One region of the Lactiplantibacillus argentoratensis genome, then DNA from elsewhere that is predicted to be linked to it. Evidence: a T-box and tRNA genes for the amino acid it is inferred to sense, from the RefSeq annotation. Region 1 holds a T-box; the other holds one or more tRNA genes.
What was found. A T-box is a leader RNA that pairs with one kind of tRNA and senses whether it is charged. The one in region 1 lies ahead of leuS (leucine--tRNA ligase), so its partner is inferred to be a tRNA-Leu.

Region 1 (16,551 bases):
CGCCCTAAGCAATTGCTATACGTTGGGCGGCTGGCGCCGGATCGGCAACTAGACCAGTTAATTCGGACCATTGCGTTAGTTAAGCAACAGGTCAAAGAAATTCAGTGTGATTTTTACGGCTACGGCGATCCAGAGTATCTTAAGACGCTGAATAAGCTGATTGAAGAATTAAAACTCACGAATAATGTGCATTTATTAGATTATCATCCTGATTTAGAAACACGTTATGATGATTATCAGCTGTTGCTCAATACCGATATTGTTGATGGTGGTCCAATGAGTATGCCGGAAGCCATGAGTCACGGGATTCCAGTGATTAGTTATCGCTTTAATTATGGCCCTAAAGATTGGATTGATGACGGTCATGATGGTTTCATCGTTGATCCTGGCAATCAATTGGCGCTGCGTGACCGGGTCATCGAATTAATGACGGATACGAAGAAGTTGACGGCATTCAGTGAAGCCGCCTTTAAGAAGCTTCATACGTCACAAACTGACTTAAAAGTTTGGCACCGTTGGCAACAATTACTGGGTATTAAGTAGGAGGGCGCATATGTATTATTTCTTAAACGATAACATGCAATTTTCAAAATCAGGAATCGAACAGGCGGAAATCAACCGACTGACTTTATTCAAGAAGCACCATGTGGCCGCTAAAATCGTGACCCGCGTATTTGCAATGAATTTGCACGATGTACTTGAAGGGGCCAATATTGCTGATGCTGATTTTGTTAATCTTTTTGACTTCTTTTGCGGTAGTCAGTTGGTCAAGCGTCAACGGTTTGATTTAGCAGACTTTGAAGTGCCAGCCGATGCCATCAAGACGCGGAAAGATAACCAGATTCAAGTCATGCAACGTGGTAAGTTAATCATGATTATTTACCTTCGGGCCGGTACGGAAGCTGTTAGCAATGTGCAATATTTTGACGTGAATGGTCGTACGCTCAAGATGAGTTGGTGGGATACGCGGGGCTTTAAGTGTCTTGAACAATTATTTGACTGGGACGGTAAGATTGCCCAAGAAGCGTACTTTGGCCCGGATGGATTGATTCACGTGGAGAAGTTACACTTGTTAAATCACGCTGGTCAGGAGCGAATCACGTGGCGCGTCTTGAACTACAACGAGCAGAGCCATACTTTTAATGGGATGAATGAACTGACCCGTTACTTCTATGATGAACTTAACCAGTTGAATGATGAACAAAATGTCTTCATTTGTGATCGGACCGTCGAATGTGCCTGGGGCTTATTCAATATGACCACACCAGCTAAGAAAGTCTTGCATCTACATAATAACCATGTGAGTGATGCTAAGGATATTATGCATTCTACCTTGAACAATAATTATGCTAATGCGCTGAATAATTGGGCGGCTTGGGACGCGGTCATTTCTGCTACACCGGAACAATCTAAGGACGTGGAAGCTCGCTTTGGTAAGGACATTCCAGCGTTTACCATTCCGGTTGGCTATGTTGATGATGCTACGTTAAAAGCGGCGCCGGTGAAGTTCGACCAACGACAAAAAGACCTGGTCGTGCAAGTTGCGCGGCTGGCACCCGAAAAGCAACAGAATCACTCAATTGAAGCCTTTGTTGAAGTTCACAAGCAGTTTCCTGATGCCAAGTTGGAATTATGGGGTTATGCGAACGGGGATATTGAAAAGCAACTACATGCACAAGTTGCTGCAGCGCACTTGGAAGATGTGGTATTGTTCAAGGGGTATACCACGGATGTCAATGCCGTTTACAATCGGGCTCAATTAGGACTTTTGCCAAGTCGAGCTGAAGGATTCTCATTGATGTTGCTAGAAGCTCAAGCCCACGGGTTACCAATGGTTGCCAATGACGTGAAGTATGGCCCGAGTGATATTATTCAGGATCATAAGAGTGGGGTTCTAACGACGGACGGCGATGTGCAACAATTGACCAAAACGATTTTGGAATTGTTGAAGAATCAAGCGCAGCTGGCACAATACAGTGCTCAGGCTTATGAAAATGCCAAGCGTTATTCAGAAGAAGCCGTTTTCAAACAGTGGCAAGCATTGTTAGATTACTTTAAGCCTGCTAAGGTCACGGCTTAAGTAGATTTGACGGTAAGGGAGGACGCAAAATGTTAATGATTATGACCATTTATGGGACCGTTAAGATGGTTACCCGAATGATCGTGTACTGTGGCATCGGTGGCCTTGTCCTAATTGTTCGGCACCATAATCGTAAGAAACGGCATAAAGAGATGGATGAGGGCACTAAGCGGATCATGCGCAATACACCTAAGGATGAAAACGGCAAGTATCCGTGGGAGAAGTAGTTTTTTTAAGCTAAATATCTAATTGAAAAGACCTGTCAGACGATTAGCTTCGTCTGACAGGTCTTTTAGGCTCATTTATGGTTAAATTAACGTTTCTGAATGGCCAACAAGTATGGTGGCACATGGACTTGATTAATAAATTGATATTGCAGGACTTGAAATTGATGCTGGTCCAAACTCGTTGCGTAATCCAATACGGCTTGTGCTTCTGTCGCGCCACCGGGATGACCAGCATAGACTAGCAGGATGATGAGGCCGTTGGTGACGAGGCGTTCTTGGATGGCTTTTACGGCCGTTAACGTTGTCGTTGGTTTCGTAATGATTTGCTTATCGCCACCTGGTAGATAGCCCAGGTTGAAGACGGCACACTTGATAGGTTGATCAGCGGCAATCTTATCTGCGATGTGTTCATGGCCCGTTTGCCACAGCGTGACTTGATGGTTGAGCGCTGCTTGATTTAAGGCAGTTGTCGTCGCTTCAATGGCCGCTGATTGAATGTCGAATCCGTCAACGTGACCAGTCGTGCCGACCAGCTTGGCGAGGTAGACGGTATCATGGCCGTTGCCGACCGTCGCGTCAATCACGTGATCACCGGGATTGACGACTTGGTTCATCAGCGTGTGGCTATAAGCTAATGCCGAACTGAGTTGAATGAGTGTTACCCCCTTGTTGAATTCATGAATTAAGGCCGCAATCGAAGCGGTCCGTGCCGATAACGCGTACTAAAACGCGCACTTATATATAGTAAAACACTTCCAAGTAAAAGGCCACCGATTGTATCGCTAGGATAGTGGACGCCCACGATGACCCGGCTAATCATCATTAGCAAGATAGCCGTTACGCCGAGGGCAGTGAGCCAGCCAGTCAGGGCATTGCGGTGCCAATAGTCAAAAGCCAACACGAGCAGGCTACCGATAAGGACGGTCGTTGTTGTCGAGTGCCCGCTGGGGTAACTATACCCCCCAATTTGGACAAGCCGCCAAGCAGTTGGCCGCGGCCGCATGATGACCTGTTTGATGAGATAATTACCGTAGCCGGCAATCAGCCAGGTGTTGATCCAAAAGAAGACTGCGCCGCGTGGGTTATGACCCAGCCAGAGTGCCAGACCAATAATCAACGTGATTATGGTGATGGTGTGGGGATTGCCAAGCTGCGTGTACGTGACCATCGTGTGTTGAAACCACTGGGGACTATGATGCCAAAAATTAGCAACCGTGGTGTCAAAGTGTGTTAACCAAGGCGCCCGTTGCCATACCGCGGCCGTCCAGCCTAACCATCCTAAAAAGATAAGTAGAGTCAAACTGTCCGAACGTTGCCAGGATCGTTGCTTCAATACTGATTCCTCCGATAAATAAATTATTGCCATTATTATAGCATTTTTTATCAGGTGTCCGATTAATGCCTGATGATAAAATTTATCGCCAGCGGGGCTTGGGCCCTTGAAAAAAACGTGCTGGTTTGCTACTATGAAAACAATAACTTTACGACTCTGAGAAGGAATAGTAGTGGCTGGTGTTTTTCAGAAACTCCGTGGTAGTTGCAAACGGGGATTCACCAATCATGAACTCACCTTCGAGTCTTCCGGCTGAACAAGATTGTAGGTACGGACGTGGTTTCGCGTTAAGATTCCCAAGAGGCCACGGTAACGTGGAATCATAGGTGGTACCGCGGAACCCGTTTTCGTCCTATAAGCTTAATTGGCTTATAGGATTTTTTGTTTTTTAACCGCTTTTACTGAGTTGAAGCATGAAAATGACCATCTTGAATAGTCAGTTGGAAAGTCGCAATGCTAGCTTTTACATACAAGGCAGCAAGAAAGGGGCACTACTATGGCATACAACCATAAAGTCATTGAACGCAAATGGCAACATTATTGGAAGGAAAACAAAACCTTCAAAACATTAGACACAACGGATAAGAAGAAGTATTACGCCTTAGACATGTTCCCATACCCATCTGGTCAAGGATTACACGTTGGGCATCCTGAAGGGTATACGGCCACGGATATTATGTCACGGTTCAAGCGGATGCAAGGGTACAATGTCTTACATCCAATGGGTTGGGACGCATTCGGCTTACCTGCTGAACAATATGCGCTCAAGACGGGGCATAACCCGAAGGACTTTACGGCCAAGAACATCAAGAACTTCAAACGTCAGATTCGGTCATTAGGTTTCTCATATGACTGGGACCGTGAAGTGAATACGACTGATCCAAGTTACTACAAGTGGACGCAGTGGATCTTTGAACAGCTCTATAAGAAGGGCTTGGCTTACGAATCTGAAACGTTGGTCAACTGGGCTCCTGATATGATGGGTGGAACGGTTGTTTCTAACGAAGAAGTGGTTGATGGTAAGACGGAACGCGGTGGCTATGATGTTTACCGGGTGCCAATGAAGCAATGGAGCCTCAAAATCACGGCCTATGCGGACCGGTTGATTGATGACCTGGACGATATTGATTGGCCAGAAAACATCAAAGAGCAACAACGTAACTGGATTGGCCGCTCAGTTGGCGCATCCATTCGTTTCAAGGTTGCTGGTCAGCCTGACGATACCGAGATTGAAGTGTTCTCAACGCGGCCAGACACGCTGTTTGGCGCAAGTTACATGGTCTTGGCACCTGAACACGACTTAGTTGAACAATTGACGACACCCGAACAAGCGGACGCTATCAAAGCATACAAAGCTAAAATCGCCAGCAAGTCAGACCTTGAACGGACTGATTTGAATAAGGACAAGACCGGGGTCTTCACTGGTAGCTACGGCATCAACCCGGTTAATGGTGAAAAACTGCCAATCTGGATTGCCGATTACGTTCTGGCTTCATATGGAACTGGGGCCATCATGGCAGTGCCTGCTCATGATGATCGGGACTTTGAATTTGCACAAAAATTTGATTTGCCAATCAAACCTGTCATTGCGGGTGATAATGATTATGACCAACAAGCTTACACTGGCGACGGGGAACACATCAACTCAGGTTTTGTTGACGGTTTAGCTAAGCAACCAGCTATTGATAAGATGATTGACTGGTTAGGTGAACACCATGCCGGTGAAAAGAAGGTCAACTATCGGTTACGTGATTGGATCTTCTCACGGCAACGGTACTGGGGCGAACCGATTCCAGTTATTCACTGGGAAGACGGCGAAACGACGCTGGTTCCTGAAGATGAACTACCATTGCGGTTACCAGCAACTAAGAACCTGGAACCATCAGGAACTGGTGAAAGCCCGTTAGCGAATATCGACGACTGGGTAAATGTCGTCGATGAAAACGGTCGTAAGGGGAAGCGTGAAACCAACACGATGCCACAATGGGCCGGGAGTTCATGGTACTTCTTGCGTTACGTTGATCCGCACAACCGTGAAGCTTTGGCCGATTATGACAAGTTGAAGTACTGGTCACCCGTTGACTTATACGTGGGCGGTGCAGAACACGCGGTCTTACATCTGCTTTACGCACGTTTCTGGCACAAGTTCTTATATGACTTAGGCGTTGTGCCAACCAAGGAACCATTCCAGAAGTTAGTTAACCAAGGGATGATTTTGGGTGATAATCACGAAAAGATGTCTAAGTCGCGGGGGAACGTGGTTAACCCCGATGATATTGTTGACCAATATGGTGCCGATACGTTGCGGCTATACGAAATGTTCATGGGACCATTGGAAGCTTCGATTCCGTGGAGTACCGATGGGTTACATGGTGCCAATAAGTGGATCGAACGGGTTTGGCGCTTAATGATCGATGAAAACAATCGTGTTCGCGACCGAATCACGACTATCAATGATGGTAAGTTGACGAAAATCTACAACGAAACCGTTAAGAAAGTCACGGAAGACTATGAAGCTATGCGCTTTAACATTGCGATTTCACAAATGATGGTCTTCGTCAACGAAGCATACAAGGTCGACGATTTACCAATCATTTATATCGAAGGCTTTGTGAAGTTACTGTCACCGATCGCACCGCATTTGTCGGAAGAATTATGGTCATTATTAGGCCATGATGACACGATCACCTACGCCACTTGGCCAACGTATGACGAATCTAAGTTAGTAGAAGACACGGTCCAAATCGTGCTTCAAGTTAATGGTAAGGTTCGCTCACACGCCGAAGTCGCTAAGGATATGGGCAAGGATGAACTTGAAAAACTAGCCCTGGCGGATGAAAAAATCCAGGAATTTACGGCCGGCAAGACGGTTCGTAAAGTGATTGCCATTCCTGGCAAACTGGTTAACGTGGTTGCCAACTAAGTACCACGACCAGTCTCAATTCAAATGAATATCGCTTAAATTAATCGTGATGGTGACTGACAAGTGTTGGTTGCTATCACGATTTTTTTAACTACTCACAGAACAAGTTAATACGGTTACGATTGATTTGGTTAAGTGAATAAAGATTCTGGGGACGTTCTGGTTGGGTTGGGGAGACAAATCACGCGTGTTTTTGGTAGGCAGGGCCTGCGCAACCGCCTATGCTTAACTTAAAACGAGCAGTAGTGTTGTTTAATCATCGGAAATGGTTATCATGGCGGCATTCCGCTGTAATCGAATCTAAGACCGTATCATGACCATTGGTAACGCATACGGGTTGTTCTTTTTTCTGTATCAGTCATCGAGCATCAGACGGCGGTATGGGCCGCCGATAGCTGGTGCGGTTGTCAAGGCCTTATCATTAAAGTTCGGTTAAACTCACGCATAAGGCCGGAATTGAATTGCAACTTGTTTGTTTTTCATCTAAAATGATTAGGATTGAATTAAGAAAGTGGGTTACGAACATGTCTGAGGAATCAAAAGCTAATCAGCCCCAGAATGCACACGTGAATTCTGAAGCCGAAGCGCACCAGAAGATGGTGCGTGGGTCGGCTTGGATGACGGCTGGGAGTCTCTTTTCACGGGTACTCGGGGCGATATATATTATTCCGTGGGTTATCTGGATGGGCGCTGACTATACGCAAGGTAACGCGCTTTATGCCAAGGGATATAATATTTATAGTTTTTTCCTACTGATTGCGATCGGGGGAATTCCGTCCGCAATTTCTAAACAACTTTCCGAATATAATGCGATGAATGAATACGCCGTTGGACAGCGTTTATTCAAGCGGGGCTTGTTGTTGACGTCAGCCTTTGGGATTATTGGTGCCATTATTTTATGGTTTGGTGCTGGGGCGATTTCAACTGCTTTTGGGGGCTATGATGCCAATCTGATTCCCGTTTTGCATGCGTTAGCCATTGCCTTGGTGATTCTGCCATCGATGTCTCTGACCCGGGGATTCTTCCAAGGGTATCAACAAATGGCACCGTCCGCGATTTCACAGTTCGTGGAACAAGTCTTTCGGGTCATCTATATGTTGGGTGCGACGTATTTCATCATGCGCGTCGCTCACGGCGATTGGGTGAATGCCGTGACCCAATCGACATTCGCAGCATTCGTCGGGGCGGCTGCCAGCTTCTTATTACTCGGTTGGTATTATTTCCGCAAACGGCCCGAGCTAAATGCCTTAGCTGCTCAGAGTGAGAACAAACTAGTTATCCCAGTCTGGCAATTGTTCCGCGATATTATTATTCAGGCGATTCCATTTATTGTGATCGATACCGCAACGACAGTCTTCAACCTGTTGGATCAAGCAACGTTCCAACCGATGATGCGGCTGGTTTACCATTTGGGTACTAAGCAGATCGATACGTTGTATGCTTACTTTGCATTTAATGCGAACAAATTGGTGATGATCATTGTGTCATTGGCGTCTGCGATTGCCGTGACGGTCGTGCCGATTTTATCTGAATCATTGGCCAGTCATAATATGCGTAATATTCGTAAACAATTGGAAGATTCGATTATTTTGTTCCTATTTATCATGATTCCCGGAGCGCTGGGGATGGCCGCAGTGGCACAACCACTTAACACGCTCTTTTATAGTTATGATCAAATTGGAACGTTGATTCTGCAGATCTCAGCATTTACCGCGATTGCTTTAGGCTTTTTTACGGTGATTTCGGCGCTGATGCAAGGCCTGTCACGCAACCGCGATATTATTCGCTATTACTTGATCGGTTTACTGGTCAAAATCGTGATTCAGTTACCGTGTATCTATTTCCTATCAACGGCGGGGCCCCTGGTTGCGACCGCGATTGGGATGATGGTTGCAAGTCTGATGGCAATGTACGATCTGGAAGTCAACTTTGGTATTCGGTACGTGAAGTTATTACCAAAAATCAATCGAATTTTAGTTTATTCGATTTTAACGTACGTCACGGCACGATTAGTTGTTTATGGGCTGAACTTTGTGTTGAATGAGCACAGCAAGGCCCAATCGTTCTTGATCGTTGCCCTAGCAGTTATCGCTGGTGGTGCGGTTTACGTCTACTTAGCACTCCGTTCACGGATGGCTGATTTGATGATTGGAACGAAAGCGGCTGGGTTACGACGGAAATTACGGATTAAATAGGTGAATTATGCGAGTAGATAAATTTTTACATGCGATGCGAATTGGCACGCGGACTCAAGTACGTCGTCTGATTAAGGATGGTCATATCACCGCCAATGGTGAGCCAGTAATCTCTGGCAAACAACAGATCAATCCTGGCAGTGACACCGTCTTTTTAGATGACGTGCAGGTCCGCTACCAACAATACTTCTATTATGTGATGAACAAACCAATCGGGGTCATCACGGCGACAACGGATTCCGCTGCGAAAACGGTGATGGATCTGTTCAATACCACGGATTTTCGTGACGATTTATTTCCCGTGGGTCGTCTTGATAAAGACACTGAGGGTATTTTAGTCATTACGAACGATGGGGCCCTCTCACACGACCTATTGTCGCCGAACCACCACGTGACGAAGGTCTACGAGGCTGAAGTCACGGGGGAAATCACCGCAGCGCAATTGGCTAATTTTAATGATGGGATCACGTTAAAGGATGGGACTGAATTGCAACCGGCTCAGGCTGAGATTGTTCAATTCCATGAAATCGAGAACTTTACCACGATTCGAATCATGATTCATGAAGGCAAGTATCACCAAGTTAAGCGGATGGTCGGAACGTTAGGTGAACAGGTCGTCGGGTTACGGCGAATCAAGTTTGGTTCGTTAACGCTACCCGTTGGCTTATTAGCGGGGAACTATCGTGCGCTGACTGATGACGAACTAACAGCGTTGAAGGCGGATGCGAACCAACCCGTCGGCGAATAGTGCGGGTTACGAATTCGGCCACTCTGTTTTAAAACCAAATTATTAAGCCCCAACAAACCATGAATTCTAGCATGGTTTGTTGAGGCTTTTCTTTAGGCTTGTGTCATCATTTTGTTTATGTTAGTGATGGTCAAGCTAGTTAGGACCGTTCAATTTGGCTAAAGCGGTGCATGTAAGTCGGAATGCGGGTACTGATTTGATGTGGCAAGACGACGTATCGCGTTGCAGCGAGGTCATCGGCAATGGCACTGTGCAAGTAGACCGCGCTCAGGACGGCATCGGTAAAATCATGAAATTGACTTACGAAGCCACCAATCATACCAGCTAACGTGTCACCCATGCCGCCGGTCGCCATGGCCGGAGTGCCACCGGGGTTGAACCAGACCCGTTCGTCAGTGTAAACGGTCGTGCGATGCGCTTTGACCACGGCCGTAACACCTAACCGTTGTTGCGCGTCATGGTTGGCGGTTGGGGTTTGATCTTTGATCGCGATGCCGCTGAGTCGTTGCCATTCCATTTGGTGTGGCGTGACCACGATGTCCGTGTCAGGAAGGGGCCGGGCCTGCTGCGCAAGCAGGGTCAGCGCCGAACCATCGATGACCAGGCGTTGTGGGGCGTGCGCCGCGGCGAGAACGGCGGTCAGTAACTGATCAGCGCCGGTATCTGTTCCAAGACCTGGACCGATGACGATAACGTCCATTCCTGCCAGCAGGTTTAATAAGGTGTCCGTTTGGTGATAGTCAATGACCATGGCTTCGGGTAGCCGAGCATGTAGACTCGTGAAGTTAGACGGGTCGGTAGCGACCGTTACCAGACCGGCACCACTATATGTTGCGGCCGTTGCGGCCATGATGATAGCACCACCAAAGTTTTGATTACCCCCAATCAGCATGATTCGGCCGTAATTGCCTTTATGAGAATCAGCCGGTCGTTTGATAATCGTTCGGCTAACAATTTCGGTTGTAATAGGTTGCATAAAATGACCAGCTTTCTAAGTTAATTTACTTTGAGTATACCATTTTCCAAAAGCGGTTACTTACGATTATTAAGTTGACGACAGCTATGATAAAATTAAGGTAACAATATGTGGGAGGAATTTAACATGTCAGTTGATTGGAAAAATGAAGCAACTAAGCATCAAGATGATTATTTAGCAGATTTAACCACCATGCTCCGCGTCCCGAGCTTTCGTGACGATAGCCAGGCGACGGATGACGCACCCTTAGGCCCTGGTCCTAAGCAAGCATTAACCACGTTTTTAGCGATTGCGGAACGCGACGGCTTTAAGACTAAGAACATTGATAACTTGGTCGGCTATGCCGAAATTGGTGAGGGCGATGAGACCTTAGCAATTTTAGCCCACGTGGACGAGATGCCTGCTGGTAACGGCTGGGATACGGACCCCTTCGAACCAACCATCAAGGACGGCAAGATGTATGCCCGCGGTGTTTCTGATGACAAGGGACCTGGAATGGCCGCTTACTATGGCTTAAAGATCGTCAAAGAACTTGGCTTGAAGCTCAATAAGAAGATTCGCTTTATCGTTGGGACCGATGAGGAAAGTAATTGGACTGGCATGAAACGCTACTTTGAAGTTGAACCAGCGCCAACCTTAGGCTTCTCTCCAGATGCCATGTTCCCACTGATCAACGGTGAAAAGGGGAATGTGAGTCTACAATTACACTTCGGTCATGAAGACAATGGCGACTTTAATCTAGTTTCCTTCGATTCTGGCTTGCGTGAAAATATGGTGCCGCGTGATGCTGAAGCCGTGGTCGCGACGGATGACAACGAGCAGTTTGCCGCCGACTTCACTGCGTTCTTGGATCAGCAACCGGTAACCGGTGAATTAACGGTCGTTCCTGAAGGCGTTAAGCTGGAAGTCGTTGGGAAGGCCGCTCACGGGATGGAACCACGTAACGGCATCAACGCCGGAACCTACCTCGCAACGTTCTTGACCAACTATGCGTTTGCGGATGATGCCGCGGCCTTCTTGAACTTCGTGGCTAACAAGCTACACGATGATTCACGGGCGAACCAGTTAGGCTTAGCATACAAAGATGACGTTATGGGTGATTTGACGATGAATGTCGGGTTACTCAGCTTCGACCATCAAAAGGGTGGCGCGTTAACGTTGAACTTCCGTTATCCGAAGGGCATCGAACCTGCTGATTTAACGGCGAAAGTCCAAGCACAGTTACCAGCTGGTGCCACGGTCACGCAGGGTGATTTCATGGTGCCACATTATGTTGACCCTGAAGACCCGATCGTCAAGGATTTGATGGACGTTTACCGGCGTCAAACTGGTGACACGGCCTCCCAACCACAAATTGTTGGTGGTGGGACTTATGGCCGTATGATGGCTCGTGGGGTGGCCTTTGGGGCACTCTTCCCAGATACCGAAGATACAATGCATCAAGCCAATGAATTCCAACCAATTGACGAATTAATGGCTGCAATGGCGATTTACGCTGAGTCAATTGCCGTGTTAGCAACCGACAAATAGTGATCCTTTAATGGAGGGTGATGGTTATGACGATGGTTAAACGCATTTTAGTCGGCATCGATACGAGTCCTCAGTCCCAATTAGCTTTAACGAAAGCAATTAAGATCGCGGTCGAGCAAAACGCCGCTTTGGATATTGTGACGGTCATTAATACTGAGAAATTTATTGGTGTGACTCAAGGGCCGATGGGTTTTGGCGCAACGACACCGCAAGCATTGAACGAGTTGACGGCCGGTCTTAAAGCGAATCTCGCTAAGGCCCGTCAACAAGCGATGGCCGCCGGTGTTAGCGACGTGCGGGTTCACCTGCATTCAGGTAATTCGAAGTTGCTATTAGCGACGACCTTACCAGAACGCTATGGCACCGACCTGATCGTGGTTGGCGCCACGGGACTTAACAACGTGGCCCGGGTGTTAATTGGCTCCAATGCCGCCTATGTGATTCGTAATGCAACCTGTGACACGTTGGTGGTGCGTACGGATGCTGATCAACAGCCGGTCAAGTTGCCAAAGCACACCACCCGTTGGCTTTAATTGCTGTCTCTGAGTCGGCGGCTGGTGTTTGCCGGGACAATTCTAGCGGACTTTTTACCGCGCCGGCCGCATTGAGATTCCATATCATCCATGACGGATTAACTAACATGATCCAGACTAAAAAGTTGCTTTGAGAATGTCCCATATTCTCGAAGCAACTTTTTTAGTTTGCACCTGAATTTGTTAGCCAGGCGTTGTTTATGAAAAAAATACATAACCCATACGTTATTTTTACATTATGCCAACGTTTCTGATACGTTGGTCTGGCATGATTAAAGCGTAATCCAAGGAATTACAAATAAAAGGTCGAGGGGATATGAATATGGGAATTGCTTTGCAGAACATCACAAAGACGTATGATAAGGCAAAACAGCCAGTTTTACACGATGTGAACGCTGAGATTCAAGATGGGGAGTTATTTGTGATCGTCGGACCATCCGGTTGTGGTAAAAGTACCTTGTTGCGGATGATTGCTGGTATTATTCCAATTACGAGTGGAAAGTTGGCCATCAACGGTCAGATCATGAATGCAGTCCCACCAAAAGATCGAAAGTTGTCAATGGTTTTTCAAAGTTATGCGTTGTACCCATTCTTAGACGTGACTGCTAACGTTGCGTTTGGTTTACAAGCACGAAAAATGCCGGCTATCGAAGTTGAACGCCGGGTCAATGACGCCTTGAAGATGGTCAACTTGACCGCTTATCGCGACCGTAAGCCGCGTGAGCTGTCCGGTGGTCAACGGCAGCGAGTGGCTTTGGCCCGGGCAATTGCCAGTGATTCGAAGATTTGTCTGATGGATGAACCGTTATCGAACCTGGATGCGCAATTGCGCGTACGAATGCGGACTGAAATTCGTGAGTTGCAACGTAAGCTGGGACTGACCTTGATTTATGTCACCCATGACCAGACTGAAGCCATGACCATGGCCGATCACATGATGGTGTTGAATGAACACCACGTGCAGCAAATTGATACACCGTTAGATATTTATAATCATCCGGCCAATCATTTTGTGGCTGAATTCTTCGGTACCCCACAGATCAACTTACTGCCAGTGGTGACGAAAACAACGCGTGAATTACACGTTGCGGCGGGCTTTCAGATAACCCTCAACCAGCCATTAAACGCCGGTAGCTATACAATCGGTATCCGGCCTAATCAGCTCAAGGCAGTACCAGTTGCAGATGAGCATGGCAATGGTAAGGTAACGAATGTCGAGACGCTGGGTGAGATGACGATTATTGAAGTGCAGGCTGACAACGGGACCGCGTTGCGAATCGTACAATCCGGTCAAGTTCAATTGCCGCTTGAACAGCGGGTGGACGTAACTGTAAACGGTAAGATCTTCATTTTTGACGAGCACGAACAACTGATTGCTGAAGAGGAGGGTGTCACTAGTGATCAACTCATTTCCGTCGATTAAGCGACGCCTTAAGCCGAAACAATCTCCAGACGCTCATGACCAAGCGAATGCCCAGACGGCCAGTTTTGAATTAAAGCGGAACGATAAATACTATGCTTGGTTATTCCTTGGGCCTTCGATACTGGCCCTCAGTATTTTTGTTTTTTATCCAATGTTACGGACCTTGTATCTAAGCTTCTTTTTGACCAACAGTTTTGGTGAACCAACCGTCTTTGTTGGTTTCCAAAATTACCTCAATTTACTGACGACTAAGAGTTATCTGGCTAGTCTGCAAGCCACCGGGATTTACGTCGTGGGCGTGACGGTGTTCACAATCATTGGTGGCTTATTGTTAGCCGCTACCGCCAATCAACGGGTTCGGGGGATTGAGCTATTTCGGACCATGTTTACCTCGACCATGGGCGTTTCCGTCTCAGTTTCTGCTATTTTCTGGCTATTCATGTTTAATCCATCTGTGGGCTTGTTGAATAAGGTCGCCATCTGGATGCACTTACCGGCAATTAATTGGTTAACGGAGCCGCATTGGGCCATGGTGGCGATTATTATGACGAGTGTCTGGATGCACCTCGGATTTACCTTTTTAATCTTTTTCGGGGCTTTACAAGCTGTCCCTAAAACCTTGTATGATGCCGCTGACGTTGCGGGGACTAGTCGTCGTTATCAGTTCTTCCATATCACGTTACCGATGATTTCACCAACACTCTTCTTTGTGGCGGTGATTACGTTGATCTCGGCGTTCAAGAGTTTCGGACTGATCGACTTGATGACGGCGGGGGGACCCACGAACGCCACTAACTTATTAGTTTATCGGATTTATCAGGATGCCTTCGTTGATGGAAACTACGCGCTTGCTAGTACGGAGTCGATTATCCTAGCGATTATCATTGCCGCCATCACGGTAATTCAATTCAAACTTTTAGCAAAGCGGGTGCATTACTAATGGAAAATACGATGGCTACTCAAGCCTTGATTCGTCACCGAATCGCGATTGGGCTTCGATACCTGTTATTAGTTGCATTAGCGTTAGTTATTATTTTACCGTTCATTTTAGGTCTGTGGACCAGCTTTTTGCCGACAACGACCATTGCGAAAGGGTCGCTGAGTGGTACCCTTTCTTGGCAAAATTATCAGGACGCGTTCACCAAAACGCCGATTCTCCGCTACTTATTTAATAGCTTGGTAATTTCACTCGTTCAAATGGTGGCGCATCTGTTCTTCGCCTCAATCGCGGCGTATGCCTTCGTATTTTTGGAATTTAAATATCGGGATGCGTTGTTTTATCTGGTCTTGGCAACCATGATGCTACCATTTGAAGCCGAAGTTATTCCGAACTTTCACACCGTCCGTGCCATGCACTTGTTGGATCACTACGCGGTGATGGTTATTCCGTTCCTAACTTCGGCCTTTGGAATCTTCATGCTCCGCCAGGCCTTTCGACAAATTCCGTGGGACTTAAAGGAGGCGGCTGACGTGGAAGGCCTATCGCACTGGCAATTTTACCGGCGGGTTGCCTTGCCATACTCACGAATCAGTTTGTTGACGTTAGCGGCATACAGCTTTTTAGGGAGCTGGAACCAATACTTATGGCCAATGCTGACCACGTTTTCAAATCGGCTGCGGCCAGTCCAAGATGGATTGCGGCAATTGCATTCGGAGGAAACGGCCACGAATTGGGGGCTCGTCCAGGCGAGTGCGGCCATCGTGGTGATTCCGACGTTAATCGTCCTTTTCTGGGGGCAACATTACTTTAAATCTGGATTGAATGAGGGCTCGGTGAAATGATGAAGATAACGCGAAAGTGGCAGTGGCTAGCCGGGATTGTGGCTGTCCTCATGGTAGTGGGTGGCGTGGTTTATAGTCGGACCCGTGTCCATGCAGATAGTAGCCGCATTAAAGTGGTCTTCTGGCATGAGATGAAAGGACCAGGCCAACAAGCGATTGACGCCTATGTTAAAGCGTTTAATCACCAACAGTCGAAGTATGAAGTCGTCGCCGAATTTGAAGGCGGCTATAACGGGGTCATTCAAAAGATCCTGAACACGCACGGCACGGCCGCATCACCGGCACTATTTCAATCGATGGATATTTCCACTAGTCAGATGTATCATAGTGGCTTCACGACGCCGATGCAGAAGTTCATTGATCGTGATCATTACGATGCTGATCAGATTATTCCGGGCGCCAAAGCCATCGTGATGCGGGATAATCAATTATTAGCGATGCCGTTTAACGCGTCGCAAACGGCACTTTATTATAATAAAGCGGTCTTGCGACAGTACGGGATCACCCCGCCACCAGTGGATCCAACCTATGATGATATTACCCGCGTCGCTAAGGCCATTCATGACAAGTCACACGGCAAAGTCAAGGGGATGACCATGGAAGCCTATTCGTGGTTATTCGAGCAGCTGGTCGCTAATGCTGGTGTTCCCGTTGCCAATCATGATAATGGTCATACCGGTAACGCAACTAAGGTCGATTTCACGAGTCCCGCAGCCATCAATGCCATGAAGTGGGTCAAAGAGAATATTGACTATGGCGACTTTATGAACTTTGGTTCGGGTGGTAACGCCGCTGCCAATG
Region 2 (16,551 bases), 590 kb from region 1:
GAAAAGAGAACCGCGGAATCCAACGGCCACCAAACATTACGGATACGACCACATATTTCACTTCAGTCCAAGGGATTTGAATAAAGTTACGAACATTGCGATCATCATAAAATTCAAAGCCGTTATCACCGACCATGATTTTACCGTAATCGGTCAACCCCATATGTGAATTGCCGTTCGTAACTAAATCAACCTTAGTATTGATTGATTGCACCATATTAATCCCTCCTCGTATCCATCCTCATACCGATTATACGGCGAGTTTGTCAGTTATGCAAAGTACGCTTGTAAATAAAAAGGATGAGCTCCCACGAGTCCATCCTTTAAATATGACATAAGCAAGTATTACATCCAACCAATAACGTGCAACAGAACCCCCAATACGAAGAGGCCAAGAATAATAATGATTGGTGAAACTTTCTTCTTTAATAACCACATGCAGAGGAAGGTTAACAGCAACGCCATCAAACCAGGAATCAATTGATCCAAGTTATCTTGTAAGGTGGTTACCTTGTATTTGTCAAGTGAACGACCAGCAGCTTGCTGTGTTAAGGCTTCCTTAACACCAGAAGCACCCTTTGGTAGTTTATCCCAATCAATGTACGACCCAGCTTGTTGCTTAATGGTCGAAACTTTAACTGGACTGAAGTCCACCTTAACCCACCGTTCAATTAACGCCGCTAAGATAAACATCCCTAGCATGGAAGCACCACGGGTAATATCTTGCAAAATACCACCAGATAAGTCATCAGTAATCTTAGAACCGGCTTTGTAACCGAATTCTTGGGTATACCACATGAAGCCCATCCGAATTGCATTCCAAACAACGAAGTATAAGATTGGTCCAACAATGCTACCAGAAATAGCCAATGATGCAGCTAAGGCACCAACGATAGGCTTAACCGTGTACCAGAACACTGGGTCCCCAACACCGGCTAAAGGTCCCATCATACCAACTTTAACCCCTTGAATCGTAACGTCATCAATAGGTGCCCCATTGGCACGTTCTTCTTCAAGCGCTAAGGTAACACCAATAACTGGTGAAGCCACGTATGGATGAGTGTTGAAGAATTCTAGATGCCGCTTCAAAGCAGCAGCACGGTCTTCTTTAGTTGTATATAATTTCTTGATTGCTGGAATTAAAGAATAAGCCCAACCACCGTTTTGCATACGTTCGTAGTTCCATGAACCTTGGAGGAACGTTGAACGCCACCAAACATGCAGACGATCACTTTTACTTAATGTAACTTTTTTAGTAATATTTGTAGTTTCAGACATCTCAGTTTGCCTCCTTCTCTAATACTTGTCGATAATGTCGCCAACCGGATCACCCGTGTTGGAGCCACCACCATTGCCAGAGTTACCTTGCTTTGAAAGTGCCAAGTACATTAAGGCTAAGGAAATACCAATTGCACCTAAACCAATCAAAGTAATTTCACTGATTGCAGCTAAAACAAAACCTAAAGCGAAGAATGGCCAAACTTCACGAGAAGCCATCATGTTGATAACCATTGCATAACCAACGGCAACAACCATACCACCACCGATTGATAAACCATCAGTTAACCAGCTAGGCATAGCGTTTAACATTGCCTTCACTGGCGTAGCACCAACGGCCAAAATCAAAGCGGCTGGAATCGCAATACGAAGTCCTTGCATGCAGATCGCAACCCATTGCCAGAAGTCAATTTTGCTAAAACTACCTTCTTCAGCGGCACGGTCCATGATGTGGACAATCCCAGTTGCTAACGTACGAGCGATGATCGTTAAGAGTAAACCAGCAACGGCCAAAGGAACGGCAATCGCAATAGCTGAAGTAACTCCGGCACGGCCTTGACCACCTAAAACTAAAATAATTGCAGATGCAATTGATGCTAACGCAGCATCAGGTGCAACGGCGGCACCAATGTTGGCCCAACCTAAGGCAATCATTTGTAAACTCCCACCTAAGATAATACATGGGACTAATTGTCCGGTTACTAATCCGATTAGGGTACATGCAACAACTGGTTGATGGAAGTGGAATTCATCCAAAATACCTTCCATACCAGCTAAAAATGATACAAGTACGACTAAAATCACTTGAATTACGTTCAAATTCATGATTTAATCCTCCATCTTTTCTGATATTCTTGGAACTACTTTTGTTCCTTCAACATATTTTCAGCTTTGTTCAAAATGCTATCCATATTTTCTTTACCATCACTTGGAACCTTCCGAACATCAAATTCGATGCCGTCTTTTTCAAGTTTGCGGTAAGTGTCGATGTCATCTTGGTCAAATGCCAAAACCTTGTTTGGTTGAACTTTACCAGCCGAATGAGCCATCGAACCAATGTTCAATGTCTTAATTGGCACACCACCCTCGATTGCACGTAATGCATCTTGTGGTGTTTCGAATAAGACCAATGCTTTTTGACCACCAAAGTGCTTGTCGTCTTTAGCAATCTTAATCATTTGAGCAATTGGAATAACGTGCGCTTTAACACCAGATGGTGCTGCTTGCTTGATCATGTTAGTCCGCAGTTCGTCTTTAGCAACGTTATCAGACGCAACAATGATCCGAGTTGGGTTAACCGTCTTACTCCAAGCAGTGGCAACTTGTCCATGCAAGAGTCGCGAGTCAATCCGTGCTAACCCATATTCCAACTTCCCTGGCCGGCCAGCGTTATTGTTAGTCGTTGCAGCGGCAGCAGCCTTTTCTTCCTTAGGTGCTAATGCTTCAGGACGAACCTTTACCCCATCCTTAGCAGTTTCAATGATATGCGTGGCAATTTCGTGTGCCGAATCCATTGAAAGTCGTGAAGCATACGCTTCAATTAACATTGGCAAGTTCAAACCGGCAACGATTGCCCATTTGTCCTTGTGTGCTTCAAACAAGCCGTTAACTTGATTGAATGGTGTACCGCCCCAAAGGTCGACTAAGAATAAGACTTGCTCTTGATCGTCGAATGAAGCAATGGCTTTTTCTAACTTAGCCTTGATGTCGTCAGGGCCTTCGCTAGGCATCAACGTAACGGCTTGAACGTTTTCTTGTTCGCCGAAAATCATTGATCCAGATTGATAGATGCCTTTAGCGAATTCGCCGTGACTAGCAATGATAATGCTTACCATCTTTGTACCTCCTATTTTTTCGTTACAGTCATATAAAACGAATAAATAATATCTAAATTGCCTGTAACTATTTATGTTTTTGATACTGTAAGCGCAATCTTTTTCGCACTCACTTATATATATGCAAATTCCGTGCCAAAATACACTAAAGCTAAAAGCCCTTATTTCAGGCTAGAAGTTGATACACTAGTGTGATACAGTATTAAAAACGATTATTTTGTGTGTCAAATAGCGTATTTTTAATATAAAATTATGAAACAGTAACTAATGTTAACTATGGTATCAATTTCTTAATAGCTCAGTGCCCGACGACCATTTAATTGCCACATCGTCTCAAACGCTTGGTTATCCATCTGTCCGGATTGACCACGCCAAGGATCATTGTACCTAATAGTTGCCGTTGTATATCCAGTGAGCGTCACTGTATGACTCGCAAAACCATCGAGTCCCTGAACCCAAGCGACTACCGGATGACGTTTAGCGAGCTGCACTTTAATTCGTTGCAGGCTCACCCCACTGAGATCTACAGCGGACGGCAGATAGTGGCGGATCGTTGGTAACAAGCCTTGGGGGTAGATGTAGAGACCAATACCATAGGCCGAAGCAGGATCGCCAACAAAGCCAGTGTTAGGATTCGAACTGCACGGCACGTGGCTGGCAAACTGTTCCTTATTAATATTAACGCCGGCATACTGCAGCATCATGGTAGTCGCTGTCATCTCACACCCCGTTGGCAACTCCGGTAGCTGGTCAATCAGTGGTACCCGCAGTTGAACCGACGCCGTACTGGCGGGTTTTAGCTGATTAGCAGCTATCCAGCCGCTCTGCTGACGACCATTATGCACGTAGTAAAAGCGCTGGTAATGCCCGTTGCGATAAATATTAGCTTGCTCAGTACGCGTCCACTGTGTATGCTGGTGATACTTTAAATGTAAATTAACACGCAATTGGGCACGCTGATGACGCACGACGGTTAAATGGTAACCGACACCGTTCTGACTATTCGTCTGATAGACCCGCGGCTGCACCACCTGAATCCCTGTAATCGGATAAGTCGTTACGGCCGCTTGTGCGGGGTAAACCACGCCGCTAACCAGCAAGCCGCCCACCAAGATACGCCACCACCATCTACTCATTCTAATCAATGCCTGGTCCTCGCCTTCTCTTAATATCGTAATCAGTAGATTAACCGTTTTCATTATAATGCTGGTAATCATGAGATTAAACAATAAGGTACGGCAAATTTGGTGAACATAGTTGAAGTAGTTGGCAAAAAAGCAAGCCTGAAATAACGTGACCAGTCCAATTTACCGCAACAAAAAAAGAATCGATCCTTCAAGGCTTAACCTATCGAAATCGATTCTTATATTCGTTAGTGCGGCCAAGAAGATTCGAACTTCCACCGGGTTAACCCCGACAAGATCCTTAATCTTGCGCGTCTGCCAATTCCGCCATGGCCGCATAACAACTCACAAAAAGTATCATAACAAAATTTTGCGAGTCTGACAAGCTTATTTTAAGATTTTTGTACTTTTACACCAGTTGCATCCATTGGCAATAGGAATAATTGGCCGGTGAGTGTTGTATCTTGGCTCAATTGTGCCTGCAACGTAGCGAGTTGACCGTAATCACCCAGAGTAATCACCGTCGGCCCAGCACCACTCAAATAAGTCCCCGTTAATCCCAGAGCGTGGGCATGGTCTCTAACCGTTTGTAGTGCCGGCACTAACTTAGCCCGATACTGTTCATGGAACTGGTCCTGTTCTAGCAGTGGTAACGCCACGTCCCAATTTTGAGTTGCTAGAGCAGCCACTAACGTATTTGCCACACTACTACCAGTAACGGCTTGGTGGTACGCCAATTCAGTTGGTAAGGCTTGGCGACTGGCGGTCGTCAATAGCGGTTCGTTAGGCACGTAGACACTTGCAAAAAGCATCGGTAACGGTAACTTCACCGCACGGACGCGTCCATCAGTGTTCGTCGCCACAACCAAGCCTCCTAATAGGGCTGGTGCAACGTTATCTGGATGACCCTCCAGTTGAGTGGCAACTTCCAGTAGCTCAGCAGAAGAGCGCGTTGCGCCGGTCAATTCGTTTGCCAGCACTAAGCCGGCTACAATGGCCGTCGAGCTACTACCCAATCCGCGCGCTAACGGGATTTTTGAAGCCATCTGTAAATGCTGTGGTTGTAAATCTGGTACCAAATGCAACGCCGTTTTAATAATTAAGTTGCGTTCATCCGTCGGCACATCCGCCCCAAAGGGATGGTCAATCTGCCAATGATCACTAGGTTGCAACACTTGTAGCGTTAATTGCATGTCTAGCGCCAGACCGATTGAATCAAAACCGGGACCAAGATTAGCGGAAGTCGCCGGAACCGAAATCGTTAACATGTCCTCACCTACGCATTCTTTAAAACTTTATAACTCGCTAATAGTTGCATATTCTCTTGTTCACCGATTTCACGAGTGATATCTGCTAACTGTTGATCATTCATGGCATGGGTAATGATCACAACACGAGCGTTGCCGTCACCTAATTGATTTTGAATGATTCGACTAAATGAAACTTCTGCGCGGGTCATAATCGCCGTCAATTTCATCATCATCCCCGGCACATCACGCATCTTCAAGGCAATAAAGTGAGGATACACAACATCTTCAGGCGTTGCTAAGACAGTCTCCTGGCGATAAGAGTTAAACGTGTTACCAGTCGTATTCAACGCAATATTTTTCGCAACCGTTGTAATATCACTCAGCACACTGTTGGCGGTCGGGAGTTCTCCAGCGCCGGGACCGTAAAACATCGTGTTCCCCACAGCCGTTCCCGTTACCATTACAGCATTATTCTCATTTTGTACCGTGGCAAGTGGATGTTGATCAGAAACGAGCACAGGTCCGACTGATACCGCAATGCGATCGTCAATTTCTTCCGCAATCCCGAGTAATTTAATCGTATACCCAAGCTGGTGAGCTTCCGCAATATCCTCTGGGCTGATTTTCGTAATTCCCTGAACTTGAACGTGGTCGAGGGAAAGACTCATCCCAAAGGCAAACTGCGTTAAAATAATCATCTTGAATGCCGCATCAAGGCCTTCGACATCATTAGTGGGATCACTTTCGGCAAACCCCAAGTCTTGTGCTGAGCTCAAGGCTTGATCATACGACCAATGCTTAGTCAGCATCTGCGTCATGATGTAATTAGTGGTCCCGTTGACGATTCCCATGACCCGTTGAATCCGGTCAGCGGCGAAACTATTATCAATCGTCCGTAAAATTGGAATCCCACCAGCAACACTAGCTTCATAGAATAAGTCGCGATGATTTTCACGAGCAATCTGAACCAACTCCCGGCCATATTGCGCAATCAAGTCCTTATTGGCCGTCACCACGTGTTTGCCAGCTTGCAAGGCTTGCGTAATATATTCCTTCGCCGGATGAATTGAACCCATCACTTCGACCATAATTTGAATGGACGGATCATCAAGCAGGGTCGCGATTTGGTCGGTCATCTGAACGTCCCCCAAATCAACTTGTTCGTGCTTTTTCAAGTTGTGGACAACTACGCAGGCTAGTTCCAACTTACGACCGGTAATTTCTGAAATCTTTTCCTGATGCGCTTGAAGCATTTTTACAACGCCGGTCCCGACTGTGCCTAGTCCGACCACACCAATTTTAATCGTTTCCATCTTAATCCCTCCATATCAATAGTTAAGCTAATTCTATCGGAAGCGTACCACTTTAGCAAACCTTTTCAGACTAATTTAATTGGCCCCTGACAACGACCACACGTATAGCGGCGAGTGTCCATGCGGCGCTTGCGGTAATACCGCTGGCCACACCGTTGGCATTCATAAATATACCGATACGGTCGGGCCGTCGCCTGCTTCGGCGCTGGTGCATAGCGCGAGCCACCCACTTGCGCGAGTAATCGTTTAAAGTCTGCATCACGATGCCGATATCCCCGCTTAGTCAAATGTAAATGATAATGGCACAATTCATGCTTGATGACGCCAATCAAGGTGGCCTCATCAAAATCAGTCAGCATCTTCGGATTGATATCAATATCATGCGAGGCCAACTGATAACGACCACCCGTCGTTCGTAACCGAGCATTAAAACAAGCGCGGTGCTGGAACGGACGGTGAAAATCACGCATGGAAATGGTCGCAACGAGCTGCTGTAACTCTAAATCAGTCATTATGCTTCAGCCGGTGTAATCATCGTCAAAGCAATGCGCTGCCGCTGTTCATCAACTTCTTCGACCCACACCGTTACGATGTCGCCAACTGCCACCGCCTGACGCGGATCTTTCAAGAACTTATCCGTTAGTTTGGAGACATGTACGAGGCCATCTTGCTTGACACCAATATCCACAAACGCCCCAAAGTCGACCACGTTGCGTACGGTTCCTTGCAACTGCATTCCTGGTTTTAGATCACTCATCTTTAAAACGTCTTGCCGGAGTAACGGTGCGGGCATCGTATCACGAACATCACGCCCGGGCTTTTGCAAACTACTAATAATATCCTTTAAGGTCAGTTCACCGACACTGGTGCTGGTCGCAAGTTGCGCTAAATCTAATTGATTCAACTGTTGGGCTTTAGTCGTCCCAACGTCCGTCGTCTTTAATCCAGCCGCTGCCAATAACGCTTTGGCTGCAGGATAACTTTCTGGATGAATATCCGTGTTATCAAAAACATTCTTGCCGTCAATGATTCGCAGGAAGCCGACCGCTTGTTCATAAGCTTTCGGTCCCAACCGCGGCACTTTTTTCAATTGTGGTCGGCTCGTGAACTCGCCATTTTCATCCCGATAAGTAATCACATTTTGGGCAATCGTGCTGGATAGCCCCGAAATATGCGTCAATAGCTCCGAACTAGCGGTATTCAAATTGACCCCAACTTGGTTAACCGCGGTCTCAATCACCGTATCCAGCTGCGTTGTCAATTCCTTCTGGGGCACATCGTGCTGGTATTGCCCCACTCCCACTGACTTCGGATCGATTTTGATCAATTCTGCCAGTGGGTCTTGTAGTCGCCGGCCGATACTGATCGCACTACGTTGTTCAACGTGTAGCTCAGGAAATTCAGCACGCGCCTTAGCACTAGCAGAGTACACGGAAGCCCCGGCTTCGTTCACGATGACATAATAAACCGGTCGGGTCATAGTCTTCAATACCTGTGCCACAAACTCCTCGGATTCGCGGGAAGCCGTCCCGTTACCAATCGCAATCATTTCAACATGATACTTCTCCAAAAAGGCTTTAAACTCACCCGCAGCAGCTTCCCGTTTGGCAGTTGGAGCTGGTTTGTGTGGATAAATCACGAGCTTATCTAAGAACTTACCATTCGCGTCCATCACGGCTAATTTACACCCCGTCCGGTAAGCAGGGTCGAACCCTAATACCACGCGACCTTTTAATGGTGCCTGCATTAATAAGTGGTACAAATTATCGCCAAAGACTTTGATGGCCTGTTCATTGGCAGCCGCACTCAATTCATTGCGAAGTTCACGTTCGATGGCTGGGCCAATAAAGCGTTTGTAGGCATCCTGATAAGCAGCTTCTACTAGTTCAATCGCTGGGCCGTGGTGCTGACCAATAAAGCGAAAATGACAATACCGGTCAATTCCAGCACGATCAACATCAATGCTGACTTTCAATACTTTTTCGGCTTCCCCACGGTTGATAGCCAGTACCCGGTACGGTACCATCTGCTTGATGGGACTATTAAAATCATAATACTGTTGGTAAACACCTTGTTCATCGGCTGCTTTACCCTTGGGTTTCACTTTTGCGACTAGTAAGCCCCGGTCACGCGTATAATTCCGGACCCAGTTTCGTAAACCAGCATTATCACCAAAGGCCTCAGCCAAGATTTCGTGAGCTCCAGCTAACGCGGTATTCGCGTCTGTGATGTCCTGCGCTTCGTTCACAAACTGCGCCGCGTGTTCCTGAATACCACTTGCCGGAAAACGTAATAACCAAGCTGCTAACGGCTCCAGTCCAGCATCTTTCGCAATCGTTGCCTTCGTACGTCGCTTCTGTTTGTACGGTAAGTACAAATCTTCGACATCTTGCAACTTGTCAGCTTTTTCAATGGCTTGCTTTAAAGCCGGCGTCAAGTGATCTTGTTCAGCAATCAACTTCATCACATCTGCCTTACGACTCTCGAGACTCGCAAGCCGATCATAGTTATCTTTAATTTCGCGAATTTCAACTTCATCTAAGTTACCGGTACGTTCCTTTCGATACCGTGCGATAAACGGAACGGTGTTGCCTTCGTCCATGAGTCCGAGAACCGCTTTGATCTGTTGCGGTTTAAACTTCGTCAGCGTTTGATTAACTAACGTTAAAATCTGATTATCCATTATTTCACCCAATCTTTTAATCTCATTACATTATATTATACGCGTTTTACCCAAGTTTCCGCGCCGAATGACCATCTGAAAATTGTCGTTGACTGTCACTACCAATCGAAGCCATTACCGATACTGTTCACACATTGGTTGTGAGCTGGAAAAAACCAGCCCATTAGGCTAAACGAGCACGGCGCGGCCGCACAGTTGGCTGCCCCGCAACCAACAATAAAACGCTCGGCAACGCATAAACGTTACCGAGCGTTTTATTAGTGTGCTAAATCCAATCACCCAGATTAGCGCTCCTACATGACTGTATTCATGATCCGTTGCACGTTATTTGAAACGCGGCCCATTTCAGTCTCTTGATCCGTTTCAGCCTGATTAAAAGCAGCCACATCAATCGTTTGATCGTCGATGTTCATGCTAGCCGTCATGGCCGCACACGCATTCGTGTAGGCTTCGTATGCTGCTAACAAATTACGGTGCCGCCCCATTAACCGTGCGGGTACCGCAACTTTTTTCAACTGTGCCAAATTTTGTTGATACTGTTCAGTACCATCGCTAAATTCCATCTGAATATCATTGAATTCAGCTGGAACCATTTTGGCAACTGCGTCATTATCAATGGCCTGACGTAGTTTTTCAAAAGATGGGTTTAATTCTTCCCCCATTTTTTCAGTACTTTCGATAACTTTAGACAGTACTGGCATATACGTTTGAATCGTTGCTTTTTTCATGTACAAACTCTTTTCTTTAAATTAGTTAGCCTTATTTTACCCCTAATGGATGGGTTATGCGCGCCGCATGTGTCGACGTTGGAAGAACTTAACAATTTCAACAATCACGACCATCGATAAGGAAGCTAAGGCCACGATTCCCCATTGGTAAGCATCCAAGTGACTCACGTGGAATAACCCATTCAGACCGGGAACGACGATTGTCATCGCCAGCATCACAAATGCAATTAGAATCGCCCAATTAAAGAACTTGTTTCGGAACAAGCCGACCGTAAACAACGATTCATGAATGGATTTAGAATTAAACGCGTGGAACAACTGAATCAAGCCAAGGGTCGCGAAAGCCATCGTTAACGCATCAGCATGAGCTAATGAGGCCGTTGCGTGAACCGGATACGTCAAAGCTAACCAGTACACGAGCAACGTAATGCCACCTTCCAGTAGCCCTTGATAAATAATACTGCTGAAGACCCCACCTGAGAAGAAATTAGAATTTCTCCCGCGCGGTTTATGCTGCATAATGTTCTTTTCAGTTGGTTCAACGCCTAAGGCAATTGCTGGCAAGGTATCGGTCACTAAATTGATCCATAAGATATGCACTGGTGCCAAGATTTGCCAGCCCAACATCGTCATCACGAACAAGGTTAAGACTTCCCCTAAGTTCGCTGACAAAAGGTACTGAATCGCCTTTTGAATATTGGCGAACACTTTTCGGCCTTCCTCGACAGCAACCACGATCGTGGCGAAGTTATCATCAGCCAAGACCATGTCACTAGCCCCCTTGGAAACTTCCGTCCCAGTGATTCCCATACCAATACCGATATCAGCGGCCTTCAAGGCGGGCGCATCGTTGACCCCATCACCAGTCATAGCAACAACTTTGCCTCGTTTTTGCCATGCGTTCACGATTCGAACTTTGTGTTCAGGTGCCACCCGGGCATACACCGAGTAATCGCCGACCTTTTTGCCGAATTCCGCATCACTCATTGCATCTAACTCGGCACCAGTAATCACAGCGTCATCTTCGCCAGCGTTAATGATACCAAGACGGACGGCAATCGCTTCGGCGGTATCACGGTGGTCACCCGTGATCATCAACGGCCGAATTCCAGCTGATTTAGCTTCTGCAACGGCTTGCTCAACTTCTGGCCGTTCCGGATCAATCATGCCGACCATCCCGGCAAAGACCAGGTCATTTTCTAACGTTTCCGTATTAACAGTCGTCGGAACCGTGGTGATCACTTTATAAGCAAATGCTAAGACCCGTAAGGCTTGCGTTGCCAATTCATGATTAACAGCTAGAATCTGGTCACGGCTTGTCTTGGTTAACGGCTGAGCGTCACCGTTACTTTCAATCTGAGTGACCCGTTTGAGTAATTCATCAGGAGCCCCCTTGACGGCTACTAAGAAGCGACCATCTTCTAAGGGGTGCACCGTCGACATCAATTTACGTTCCGAATCAAAGGGGACTTCTGTCACTCTGGGGCGGTCCGTCAACAACTGATCGACTGGATAACCCTGATCCAAATTATATTGAATCAACGCTGTTTCCGTTGGGTCACCTGCTAACCCATCCGGCATGATCTTTGTATCATTACTTAAAATCATCACTTGGGCTAAATGGCTATCAAGCGGCAATTCAGTAGCGCGCGCGTCCACCAGTTCCTGGTTGACGACCAACTTTTCAACGGTCATTTTGTTTTGCGTCAACGTTCCGGTCTTATCAGAGGCAATAATATCGGTACTTCCCAACGTTTCAACTGCGGGTAATTTTCGTACTAACGCATGCCGTTTGGCCATCCGCTGGGTTCCTAACGCTAACGTGATCGTAACGATTGCCGGCAACCCTTCTGGAATTGCGGCTACGGCTAACGAAATCGCCGTCAATAACATGTTGATCAAACTCTCTTGACCGCGCAGCATTCCGATACCAAATACCACTGCGGCAATAACTAAGATTAAAATCGTCAGCGACTTACCTAACTGTGTCAAGTTCGCTTGCAGTGGTGTGGTCGTCTCATCGGCCGCTTCAATCATGCCGGCAATCCGACCAACTTCGGTCTGCATCCCAGTCGCCACCACAATCCCAGTGGCCCGACCATACGTCACGTTACTATTCATGTACGCCATGTTTAACCGGTCTCCGATTGGTAACTCCCCATCGGCAATCATCTCCGCCTGCTTCTCAACTGGGACAGATTCACCCGTCAGCGCCGATTCTTCAACCTTCAATGACGCACTCTCAATTAATCGTAAATCCGCGGGAACGATATCCCCGGCTTCTAGCGACACAACATCCCCGGGAACCAACGCGTCACTCTTGACCGTTTGCAGCTGACCATCCCGTAAAACAGTCGCGTCCGGCGCTGACATTTCCTTCAACGCGTTGATGGCCTCTTCCGCTTTCGATTCCTGGAAGACACCGAAAATCGCATTTAATACCACCACCAATAAGATGATAACGGCATCGACGGCTTCCCCAGTAAAGGCGGCAATCAAGGCAGCCACTAACAGGACGATAATCATGAAATCCTTGAACTGCGCAATAAATTTTTGCAACAAGGAAGTCGTTTTTTGCTGATTCAACGCATTCGGCCCATATTGTTCTAACCGTTGCGTCGCAGCACTTTGCTGTAAGCCGTGTTCATCAGTGCCTAGTTCCTCATAAACGGCGGATAACGCTTGTTGATACTTTGGTTTTGTACTCATCGTAAGCTCCTTTTCTGGCATCCGAGCCCCACTCCCTAACTGATCTCCAGATAGAAAATGAGACTCATGTATGCACGCAAAATTGTGTGAACATACATAAGTCTCACTATTTAAGACAATACCGGATTGGCTTCTTGCTGACGATATTGCCGCAGAATATTTCTGCTAGTTACTCCCTTATGATTGTATCGTAAGAATACCAGATTCCATGGGAGCTGTCTAGCAAAATAATCGCTTTGACTACCTCTGCATTCGCCACAGCACTCGGATATTCTCACATTAAGCGTTTACATATTTTAAACCATTCTACCGCTTTTCCACCAATCCCACCAATATTACGGTAGTCACCATAAAATTATGTGACTATGCAAAAAAGCGACCTGAAGCTGAATAATCTTCAAGTCGCCTTTTTAATTAGGTTAGCCGTAATCCTAATCGATTATCAGCTAACTAGCTTATTTCCAAAAATCATCAAACACAGTGATGGCCGCGTGCCGTTTGTGGGCAGTCTTTAAGTACCACGCCTCAATCTTTTCGGCCGCAGCATCGCTGACCGTCCGGCCTTCCAAGTAATCGTCGATGTCGTCGTACCGAACACCTAACGCGACTTCATCAGGTAATGCTGGCCGATTTTCTTCCAAGTCAGCGGTCGGGACTTTGTCATACAAATGCTTGGGCGCATCTAAAGCGGCCAGCATTTGTTTACCTTGACGCTTGTTCAATCGCCATAGTGGCACAATATCCGCACCACCGTCACCGTACTTGGTATAAAAACCAGTAACAGCTTCGGCTGCATGGTCGGTTCCCACGACAGCACCGTGCATTTCACCGGCAATCCCATATTGCACGATCATGCGTTGGCGCGCTTTAATATTGCCCTTGTTGAAATCATGAATCGTCAATTGGTTAGCTTCCAATGCAGTCACCATGGCATCCGTAGCCGGTTGAATATCCACCCGATCCGTCACGTCGGCTTGCATAAAATCAATCGCTGCCATCGCATCCGCTTCATCCGCTTGATTGCCATATGGTAACCGGACTGCGATGAATTGATAGCGATCATCACCCGTTTCCTGCCGCATTTCGGTAATGGCCATCTCCGTCAATTTTCCAGCTAACGTGGAATCTTGACCGCCAGAGATGCCAAGCACATAGGTCTTCAAAAAGGTATTTTTAGTTAAATAAGCCTTCAAAAAATCAATACTTCGACGAATCTCAACTTCTGGATCAATCGTTGGTGCAACGTGTAACGCTTTAATAATCTCAGCTTGTAATGGCCGCATTAGTAAGCTTCCTCCTCATCTTTATGGTTAACGTGGTCTCTGACCGTGTTAATAATATTCATTTTATGATCATAAAGTTTTTGTGACAAGTCGACCGGGTAATCCTGAGGGTTTAAATCCCGTTTGTATTCGTCCCAAAGTGCATCTAGACTTTCAAATGAATACTCCTTGATTTCATCTAACGTTGGTAAAGTATAAACTTGTTGACCGCGGTCATAGATGGGAACCAATAGTGGTCGCGCATCAAAGTCACTGACCGTCTTATTAATATACGTATAGCTTGGATGGAACATGTAAATTGATTCTTCGTTGCGCGGATCTTCATCGTACAACGTCACATAGTCACCTTCCGACTTGCCATCCGCACGCTTCGTAATCCGCCAAACTTGTTTTTGACCAGGCGTTGAGACCTTTTCCGCGTTATTTGAAAGTTTGATCGTATCAACCATCTGATGATGATCATTCTCGATCGAAACCATCTTGTACACGGCCCCTAACGCGGGTTGGTCAAAGGCCGTGATTAGCTTCGTCCCAACACCCCAGACACTAATTTTAGCACCTTGCATCTTCAAGTTTTGGATCGTTTTTTCGTCCAAATCATTTGACGCATAAATCTTGGCATCCGGAAAACCAGCTTCGTCTAGCTGTTCACGCACGCGTTTTGATAAGTAAGCCATATCGCCACTATCGATACGAACCCCTTGGAAATTGATTTTATCACCCATTTCCTTAGCCACTCGAATCGCACTCGGCACCCCGCTACGTAACGTATCATACGTATCCACTAGAAAGACACAGTCATGATGGGTCTCCGCATAGGCCTTGAAAGCTTGATAATCGTTTCGATAAGTCTGCACGAGCGCATGCGCATGGGTCCCGCTAATCGGAATACCAAAAATTTTGCCAGCCCGCACGTTACTCGTCGCGTCAAAGCCACCAATATAAGCCGCCCGGGTTCCCCAGATGGCCGCATCAAACTCCTGCGCCCGCCGAGTACCGAATTCTAGCAAGCCATCTTCACCGACAACCGACTTAATGCGCGCCGCTTTAGTCGCAATCAGCGTTTGATAATTGATAATATTGAGTAGTGCCGTTTCAATTAACTGACAAGTGGCCAGTGGTCCTTCGACTTGTAACAACGGTTCATTATTAAAGACCAAGTCTCCTTCACGAACCGCACGAATCGTCGCATCAAATTTGAAATTCGCTAAATAATCTAGAAAACCGTCTGAGTAGCCACCCAGTTCACGTAAATATGCGATGTCAGTTGCAGTAAAATGTAAATGATTGATATAATTAACAACTCGTTCCAGACCCGCAAATACCGCGTACCCATTTTGGAACGGCATCTTACGAAAGAACACTTCAAACACCGCATGTTTGTTGTGAATACCTTGTTCCCAGTAGGTTTGGATCATATTAATTTGATAAGCATCCGTATGCAAGGTAAAACTATCATCCGGATAGATTTGCGTCATGAGTATAATTCTCCATTTCGTAGGTAATAACCGTGTTTACAGTAAGTTAAGCTTATTTTAGCATTTTTTATAAAAGAATGCGCTTAAGCATCCAAAAAGTTGCAGAATTCCTTGATTTACCTATACTTTAATTATGATTAGAAAGTGAGGTCGCTTATGTCAGTCCCTTTTGACACGGTTAACATCTTAAACGTGCCGTTTATCAAGACAACTAACGCTGGTTTTGTTCAGCAACTTCAAACCGATATTCTCGCGCATCGCAATCGCTTTGTGGTGACCGCTAACCCCGAGATCTTAATGTACGCTCGTGAACACCCCGATTACCAACAGGTGTTAACGCAAGCGGACTATATCACGCCAGACGGCATTGGCGTCATTCAGGGGGCCCAGATTCTTGGCACACCACTCCCCGAACGGATCACCGGCTATGACACCCTTTTAACACTACTAGAATGGGGTAGCCAACAGCACCAACGGATCTTTTTGTTAGGTGCCAAGCCGGCCGTGTTAAAGCAAGTGACCACGATCGTTCAACGAGATTATCCCGGCATCGTTGTCGCGGGTGCCCGTGATGGCTATTATGACGACGAACAAACCGTTGTCGACCAAATCGTGGCCGCGCAACCCGATATGGTCTTCGTAGCCACTGGTTTTCCTAAGCAGGAATTTTTCATCGCCGAACACCGCCAACGCCTCGATGCGCTCTGGATGGGTGTCGGGGGTAGCTTCGACGTAATTGCAGGCGCGGTTAAGCGGGCGCCGTTATTTTGGCAAAAACACCACGTTGAATGGCTCTACCGTCTGATTCAAGAACCAAGTCGTTTCAAGCGGATGCTCGTGTTACCCCGCTACTTGCGGTTAGTTAAAAAA

Region 2: it has a tRNA-Leu gene. The T-box ahead of leuS (leucine--tRNA ligase) is inferred to sense a tRNA for this amino acid. The anticodon was not compared.

Annotation. Positions count from the first base shown of each region.
Region 1 covers NZ_CP147647.1:1,082,117-1,098,667, forward strand. The annotation lists gene V7R88_RS05015 (glycosyltransferase) at 1-543, shown strand, start outside; gene V7R88_RS05020 (glycosyltransferase family 4 protein) at 554-2,080, shown strand; gene V7R88_RS05025 (hypothetical protein) at 2,110-2,307, shown strand; gene V7R88_RS05030 (tRNA (mnm(5)s(2)U34)-methyltransferase) at 2,394-2,921, opposite strand; gene V7R88_RS05035 (phosphatase PAP2 family protein) at 2,990-3,673, opposite strand; T-box leader at 3,788-3,998, shown strand; gene leuS (leucine--tRNA ligase) at 4,137-6,563, shown strand; gene V7R88_RS05045 (putative polysaccharide biosynthesis protein) at 7,088-8,758, shown strand; gene V7R88_RS05050 (16S rRNA pseudouridine(516) synthase) at 8,766-9,506, shown strand; gene V7R88_RS05055 (NAD(P)H-hydrate dehydratase) at 9,646-10,482, opposite strand; gene pepV (dipeptidase PepV) at 10,609-12,012, shown strand; gene V7R88_RS05065 (universal stress protein) at 12,039-12,545, shown strand; gene V7R88_RS05070 (ABC transporter ATP-binding protein) at 12,868-13,968, shown strand; gene V7R88_RS05075 (carbohydrate ABC transporter permease) at 13,943-14,908, shown strand; gene V7R88_RS05080 (carbohydrate ABC transporter permease) at 14,908-15,750, shown strand; gene V7R88_RS05085 (extracellular solute-binding protein) at 15,747-16,551, shown strand, end outside.
Region 2 covers NZ_CP147647.1:492,603-509,153, reverse strand. The annotation lists gene V7R88_RS02350 (DUF956 family protein) at 1-217, opposite strand, end outside; gene V7R88_RS02345 (PTS system mannose/fructose/sorbose family transporter subunit IID) at 346-1,278, opposite strand; gene V7R88_RS02340 (PTS mannose/fructose/sorbose transporter subunit IIC) at 1,297-2,103, opposite strand; gene V7R88_RS02335 (mannose/fructose/sorbose PTS transporter subunit IIA) at 2,139-3,113, opposite strand; gene V7R88_RS02330 (C39 family peptidase) at 3,404-4,258, opposite strand; tRNA gene V7R88_RS02325 (tRNA-Leu) at 4,490-4,574, opposite strand; gene thrB (homoserine kinase) at 4,630-5,505, opposite strand; gene V7R88_RS02315 (homoserine dehydrogenase) at 5,514-6,800, opposite strand; gene V7R88_RS02310 (SprT family protein) at 6,866-7,312, opposite strand; gene V7R88_RS02305 (Tex family protein) at 7,312-9,483, opposite strand; gene V7R88_RS02300 (hypothetical protein) at 9,777-10,211, opposite strand; gene V7R88_RS02295 (cation-translocating P-type ATPase) at 10,266-12,920, opposite strand; gene nadE (ammonia-dependent NAD(+) synthetase) at 13,376-14,203, opposite strand; gene V7R88_RS02285 (nicotinate phosphoribosyltransferase) at 14,203-15,681, opposite strand; gene V7R88_RS02280 (WecB/TagA/CpsF family glycosyltransferase) at 15,838-16,551, shown strand, end outside.